2 regions of the Bhargavaea ullalensis genome follow, and region 1 is predicted to be linked to the other one. Evidence: riboswitches for the same ligand, from Rfam matches in the RefSeq annotation. Region 1 holds a riboswitch; the other holds the start of a gene.
What was found. Region 1 has a riboswitch for lysine ahead of ACFFIY_RS03975 (Na+/H+ antiporter NhaC family protein). Riboswitches for the same ligand answer to the same signal wherever they lie in the genome.
Positions count from the first base shown of each region.

Region 2: linked by a shared signal. The riboswitch ahead of dapA (4-hydroxy-tetrahydrodipicolinate synthase) and the one ahead of ACFFIY_RS03975 (Na+/H+ antiporter NhaC family protein) in region 1 are both predicted to bind lysine.

Region 1 covers NZ_JBHLWY010000015.1:5,080-8,562, forward strand. Annotated here, with positions in the region: gene ACFFIY_RS03975 (Na+/H+ antiporter NhaC family protein) at 1-1,113, opposite strand, end outside; lysine riboswitch at 1,241-1,427, opposite strand; gene yunB (sporulation protein YunB) at 1,486-2,259, opposite strand; gene ACFFIY_RS03985 (bifunctional metallophosphatase/5'-nucleotidase) at 2,301-3,483, opposite strand, start outside.
Region 2 covers NZ_JBHLWY010000042.1:67,146-70,628, reverse strand. Annotated here, with positions in the region: gene dapB (4-hydroxy-tetrahydrodipicolinate reductase) at 1-15, opposite strand, end outside; gene dapA (4-hydroxy-tetrahydrodipicolinate synthase) at 18-899, opposite strand; lysine riboswitch at 1,061-1,238, opposite strand; gene ACFFIY_RS10415 (hypothetical protein) at 1,349-1,495, shown strand; gene ACFFIY_RS10410 (hypothetical protein) at 1,503-1,745, shown strand; gene ACFFIY_RS10405 (MarR family winged helix-turn-helix transcriptional regulator) at 2,364-2,777, opposite strand; gene ACFFIY_RS10400 (sporulation protein) at 2,865-3,269, opposite strand; gene ACFFIY_RS10395 (AI-2E family transporter) at 3,275-3,483, opposite strand, start outside.

The DNA of each region.
Region 1 (3,483 bases):
CGTCTCCAGTTCCCCGATCAGGTAAGTGAGCGCCCAAGCGAAAATGAGGATCGAGACGGCCGGCATCATCGCTTTGATGCCGCTGATGAATGCCGTTCCGACGTATGACATGCGTGCCGTTTCATTTTTCTTCATCTGCGTGATGTACAGCAGTGCCGCGACAAGGACGCCGGCGAGACCGCCCGAAAGCAGCGCAACCGGCACGTCAGTCATTTCAAAGATGGTCCAGATGTCCGCACGGCCGAACTCCGCCATGCTTCCGCGGTAGCCGGTGAACAGCATTCCGCCGACCGTGACGGCGACAAGCGTAACAATCGGCAGAACAAGATCGATGACCCGGCCGTGGTTGTGCACCGGAAATTCTTCCTTCAGTTCCCCCGGAATCGCCTTTGACGGATCGTACAGCTCGCCGGTTTCCACCGCCCGGATCTCATGCTTGCGCATCTCCCCGAAGTCGAAGTTGCTGATGGCGGCGAAAAAGACGAACACAAGCGTTGCGAAAACGTAGAAGTTCATCGGGATCATGAGCAGGAATGCTTCCAGCGGCGTGTAGCTGACGACCGATGCGCCGGCCAGTATGGTGCCAATGACGCCGATAAGATAGGCGCCCCAGCTGGACACAGGCGCGATGGCACAGACCGGTGCGGAAGTGGAATCGATGAAATAAGCCAGCTTTGCCCGGGACACCTTGTGAGTGTCGGTGATCGGACGTGCAATCTGCCCCACGGCCAGCGCATTGAAGTAGTCGTCAACGAAAATCAGGATGCCAAGGAGCGCTGCTAGCAGCTTTGCGCCGCGCCGGGTGCGGATCCGCTTCGTCGCCCAGTCCGCAAATGCCCGGCTGCCGCCCGACAGGCTCACGAACGCGGTCAGCACGCCGAGCAGCAGGACAAACAACATGATGAAGATGTTGTATGTGTTCAGCCCTCCGTCCCAGAAACTGACCGTAAAGGCTTTCCAGAGCGTCACGGCGGAATCCCCCGGTTTAAAGGAAGCCGCAATGACGGCACCGGCAAGGATCCCCGTTCCGAGAGAAACGAGCACACGTTTCGTGATGAGCACCATCACGATGGCAATCAGCGGCGGCAAAATCGAAAAGATGGTACCTGACATGTTCCATTCCTCCATTCCGAGGGGGAGAGGCTTCATTCAAGCAAAAACGGCCGGCATCCCGCGCGAGTGCGCAAAAGGAAGCCGGCCGACTACTGTTCGTCTGTTGGAATATAAATCATTACAACGTACGATCTGTAGCTCTCCATACAGACGGATTTCCCGTTCCGTATGACAGTGCCATCCCTGTTCGGAATGGCCCCAGCAGACCTTCTCTGACTTTCCGGTCCACTTCGGCAATGCTTCCTTTTACGCACGGTCATAGCTGTCAAACTCGCGTGTGTGACTCATAAGCAATTGCGGCCTCTACCCAATCGATATTCTTATTAATGACTTATAGAATAGCAGGAATGGAAACAGATTGCAAGGCCTTTTTCAGTCTTCCGGGAGCGGGATCGGAACCTCGATGGACGGCGGCGCGACGTCCCCCTTGTTGAAGATGTGCGGCACCTGTCCCTGTACGAGTCCAATGGCGATCGGAATCCGCTGTTCGATCGTCGACTTCTTGGAGGCGAACGGCACGATGATCTGGACGTTCACCTGGATGATGGCGGTCACTTCCACGAGCGCATTGTTGATGCCGAACTCGCGGATTTCGGTTTTCGGGTTGGCGTGGACATCGCCGATCATATGGAAGCGGACCGGCACTTTCGGCCCGAGGTTCCCGAGCATCGGCATGCCGATCGCCTGGGCGAGGGGCACGAAAAAGACGATGCCGTCCCGGTCCTTCATCGTTTCCACGTCATACTCGATATTCTCGAGCTTCGGAAGCGCGTTCAGTTCCCCCGCTTCCGCTTTCTCGAGATAATCCGAGACGAGCCCATGGGTCTCCGCGATGAAGCGGTTGATGATTTCCGTGTTCAGCTTCGCCGTGACGACTTCCGACTGGGTGGAGGGAACGTATTCGATGATTTCATTGATGTCGATCGTCGCTTTCGTGTCCAGCGCCTTTGCAATCACTTCAGAGGCGATCTTGGTCGTCTGGACCTCCGCATACTCGGTGAGCGCGGGCGTCAGCCGTTCATTGAAATAAATAAAAATCAGGAAGATCAGCACAAGGCCGGCCGGGAGGAGGAGCGGCAGGTATCGCCTCTTCCCGCGTCCCGGACGGCCGCGGAACTTTCTTTTTCGGGCATACGGAAATCTCAATAAAAATCCCCCTGCCCCATCCTATGGGCGGGGGGTGCTGGTTATGACCCTGCATGCCCGAACGTCCGGACCGCATGCTCCGCAAGCACGTCACGGATGAACTCGGGCATGAAATATTCCTTCGGGACCTGCTTGAACTCCGGAAAGAAAAATCCGTACGTAAACAAGTCCAGTGTGGCAAGCCGGTAGGTGTGATCCCGCCGGACAGGCCGGCCGCCGACCATCAGCCGGCCGTCTTCCGACCGCTTCAGTCGGTGATGGATCATCTTCCCCATCACTTCCCCCCTGAAGCCGAGCCCGCGGAGCCGGATTTCCGGCCACCCGGGATCCAGGCTGAGTTCATAGGCCTCTTCGAGCTCCGCTCCGCTTAATCTGACGATGCACGGATTGATCGGATGGGGCATGAGCGAATGAAGATCCATCCGGGACACACCGCCCTTTTTGAGGCCGCCGAGAAAAATCCCCGCATTGTACATGGCACAGTCCCCGCCTGTATGGATGCGCAGCGCCTGCGAGAAGAATTTCGAGAGCGGCGACGGATGCGTCCAGCTTCCGGGCAGATCGGACGGATTATTAAAAACGGGGGTGCCCATGAGGACGCCCGCCTCTTTCCGGAGCTCCGCATCAAACGATAAGTCGTCCTCCGGCGCCGGCAGTGCGTCCGTGTCATGGACAGCTGCCCGGGATCGGACGATGCGGCCGGACGCACGGTCCACGTCCAGCTCAATCTCCCCGACATAATGGCCCCACTTGCCTGCCGCCCCGATCAGCGTATCCCCGACCATCCGGCCATCCGGATACACGTGGTGGGTATGGGCACCGAGGATGATATCCACCGAACCGGCCGCTTCTTCCGCAAGCCGGTCATCGGCGGTCGATCCCATGTGCGAGAGACAGACGACCAGATCGCAGTGCTCCTTCACCTGCGGGGCTGCGGCAGCCAGCCATGCCCCCGGCCCCCCGATGCGCCAGCCGAGCTGTTCATAGGAGGAAGTGAAGTCAGCCGTCGCCCCGAGCAGGCCGATCCGGAGCCCGGAAGGCGTCGTCAGGAACGCTTCGGGCACTGCCCAGCCGGGACGTATGCCGTCCGCGCGGAACAGATTGCCGAGCACGACGGGAAACGAGGCGTCCCGGTAAAGGGCATCCAGATTGTCCGGTGCCAGTGTGATGCCTTCATTGTTCCCGATCGTGACGGCGTCATAGCCGAGATCGTCGAGCATCGCT
Region 2 (3,483 bases), on a different contig from region 1:
GAGCAGCAGTTTCATGGTCAAACCTCCATCCGGATGGATTCAAATTGGCGGATCAGGCGCCCGCGTCCCGCCTCCTCAAGCGGCAGAAGGGGAAGCCGCACTTCATAGCCCCCGAAACCGAGGTGCGAAGTGAGGACTTTGATCGGGATCGGATTGACGTCCACAGACAGCGCGGCAATGAGCGGAGTGAGCCGGTAATGGATCTCCTGTGCGCCGGCCGGGCCCGTCTGGGAGCATTCGAACATTTCCTGGAATTCATCGGGAACGACATTGGCGACGACGGAGATGACGCCGTTGCCTCCGAGGGAAAGGAAGGGGAGGGCAGTGTCGTCATTGCCGCTGTAAAGGGCGAACGACGGGTCGGTCATGAGCCGCACCTGAGACATGTAGTTCAAGTCACCGGTCGCATCCTTCAGGCCGACGATCATCGGATGCCGGCTGAGCTCCAGCACCGTATCCGGCTCGATCGTCATGCCGGTCCGCGACGGGACGTTGTACAGAAGCGCCGGAATCTGCGCGGCATCGACAATCGCTTCAAAATGGCGGATGAGTCCGCGCTGGCTCGTTTTATTGTAGTAGGGCGTGATGAGCATGATGCCGTCCGCACCGATCTGCTTCGCTTCGCGGGAAGCTTCGATGGATTCGATCGTCGAGTTGGACCCGGTTCCGGCGATGACCGGCACGCGTCCCGCCGATGTCTGCACGGCAATCTCAAGCAGGCGGCGGCGTTCTTCTGCCGTCAGCGTGGATCCTTCTCCGGTCGTCCCGTTGATGACCAGCGCCTGGATCCGGTTGCCGATCAGGAACTCAAGATGCCGGCGGAAGCTTTCATAGTCGACCTGCTGATTGTTGAACGGGGTGGTGACGGCTGCTGCAACTCCGGTAAACAGATGATTCATGTTCCATCCCTCTTTCTATCCAGTGTATTCCGGTTTCCCGGTTTCCGGTACGAATGCCCGGACAATGGATGAAATGTCCCATGCAACGCAAAATAAAAACAAGCCGGAACCTGGTTACGATTCCGACTTGTTGGCTTATGCGATGCACGACCTGGAAGGTCACAAGTGGAAGCACTCCATTATCACGAAGAATAATGACAGCCTGCATGCTGTTCACATACAGTCCAACGGAGACGGCCTGAGAACCGGTCTCCATTTCGGCAAATCTCCCTTTCGCCCGCCGCCGGTTCTCAGCCGTTGCCGCGGGGTACTGATGATCTTTGCACCTCATCCATTGCTATTCAATTTTGAATCTTGCAGACAACTCTACAACAACAATAGGGGCTTGTAAAGAGATTTGATGAATTTTCTTTCGAAGGGGTGAAAGAAGGGGACATAACCCGGGCCAAATGGCGGATGGAATGGGCACAGGAATCGAATCTGTTGCTGGTGTGCATGCGCGGGTTAATCGGATGGAGCTGCTGAGCGGATCCGGTCGGCAAATGGATCAAACAGATCACTCGGGCATTGTTCATCAATTAAAAAACACAGGTTAATGAGACGGTGAACCAAGAAATCACGAAACAACGAACGAACAAGTCCGATAGCCGGACGACACCTGATGAGACGGCGGTCTCAGAAAAACAACTGAAACAAGCCGGATCAGTATCCAAGCCAAGCAAGGCGCAGCGCAATAAAACCGCAGGATCTGCGCCAGATGACAATCAACCGAACGGACATAAAAGCAAGCCGTTTCAACTGAAAAAACGCATTCCATCTCACTGTTTCAAGTATACTAAACAATGATATGCAACTTCCGAAAATAGAAATTATGTAAACTAAAAGAGACAGCAGTCAAGAGAGGTGCTTTGTTTGCCTCCCTTCCTTACATGTAACGTCCTTCATCATTGTATCACGGCAACCGGTTGTTTTTGACCGACAGCCGGTTTTTCCCTGCCAAAGCTGCTGCTGTTTATTTGGCCGTCTGGCTCAAGCCGCCGAGTCGATTTCGTGTCCCGGCAGAATCTGTCTCTGGCTGCCACGGATTTTCGTGATCGGCTCCAGACGCAGACAAACCAAAACCAAAGCCCGATCATTCGGACGTTCATCATTTCCGTGTTCCGTATCCGTGCCAGACTGTTTTACATAAGCCGGATCTGCGGCTGTACTCATTCGTTTTTAATTTCTGTTTCATTACAGTCCCGCTCAATAAAAACTCGTGTCAGCTTCTGTGAAATCCACGTGGTTGCATAGCGCATCCATCAAGGATGCAGATTGCATCTATCGAAGTTGAAAAGTGCAATTTTGATGGTTGCAATGCGAAACTATCACCTTGCAACCTATAAACAATCAGCTCTCAACCAATTAACTTGAATATTGCAAGTATCAATCAAAAAGAATAGTTGCTCAATGCAACAAGGAGTTTTATTCGCTGCTGTTCATCTTTTTATATAGTTCCTGCAAAGATCGGATGATGATTTCTTTTTCAAAATCCTTCATTCCCGAAAAGGCAGCTTCCAGCTGTATCATAATCTTTTCATCTATCTGTTGCACTGCCGCTTCCCCCGTCTCGGTCAATGAAAGGATCTGGATTCGCCGGTCTCCGGGATACGGTTTTCTCGACACATGGCCGGACGTGACAAGTGACTGGATCTGCCTGGAGAAGGTCGTAATGTCCATGCCGACGCCCCGTGCTGTTTCCTGCATGGACGGGGCGTTGAGGTTTTGGATCTCATGCATGATCGTGCTTTGCTGCACAGAAACTTCCTTGCAGGCCTCTTTGTGCACTTTGTTCAATTCACCGTTCAATGTATGGAACATTCTCAGCAGTTCATCCAACTTCCATCCCCTCCCCTTTGGTCAACCGCTTTATTAATTGTACATTCAAAAAACAAAAAGCGCACCCGGAAAGCCGGATGCGCTTTTTTAGCCGTATTGGATTTGGTCTTCATCGTATGCATCTGCGCCGCCCGGAATGTGGACCGTCGTCTTCAACATGAGCGAAGACTTTTCCGGATCGATCTGCCAGCGCTCATCCGGCACGATCTCAAACGGGATCATCCGGGTTTCCTTTGAACGGACATCTCCGACCAGTTCAATAGACTGTCTGGTGATGGGCTTGTCGATTGTGTCGAAGTCGCTGTCCGGCGAGTAGTTGTGCGTCCGTACGAATACTTCCAGTGTAATATGATCGATCATCTGGTCGGCTTCCCCGCCGTCAATGTAAATCGTACCGTTTAGGATTTCTCCTTCTTCCAGCACCTGATTGTCAACCACCGTGTCCACCTGGAGACTTCCGATCCCGATTTTCGATAAAAAGGATTTCAGCATCTCACTCAATCTCTCCCTGTCTCATCCGGCACGAAGGTATTTTCCGTATAGCGCATCGCCGGTTCTTCATGTTCATCATATCGCTTTTTGAACAGCTTGAACAAATGGGTTGCCAGCACTTTGACCAGCGCATAGCCCGGAATCCCGAGGATGACCCCGGGGACGCCGAACAGCGAACCGGACGTCAGCAAGACGAAAATGATTGTGACCGGAT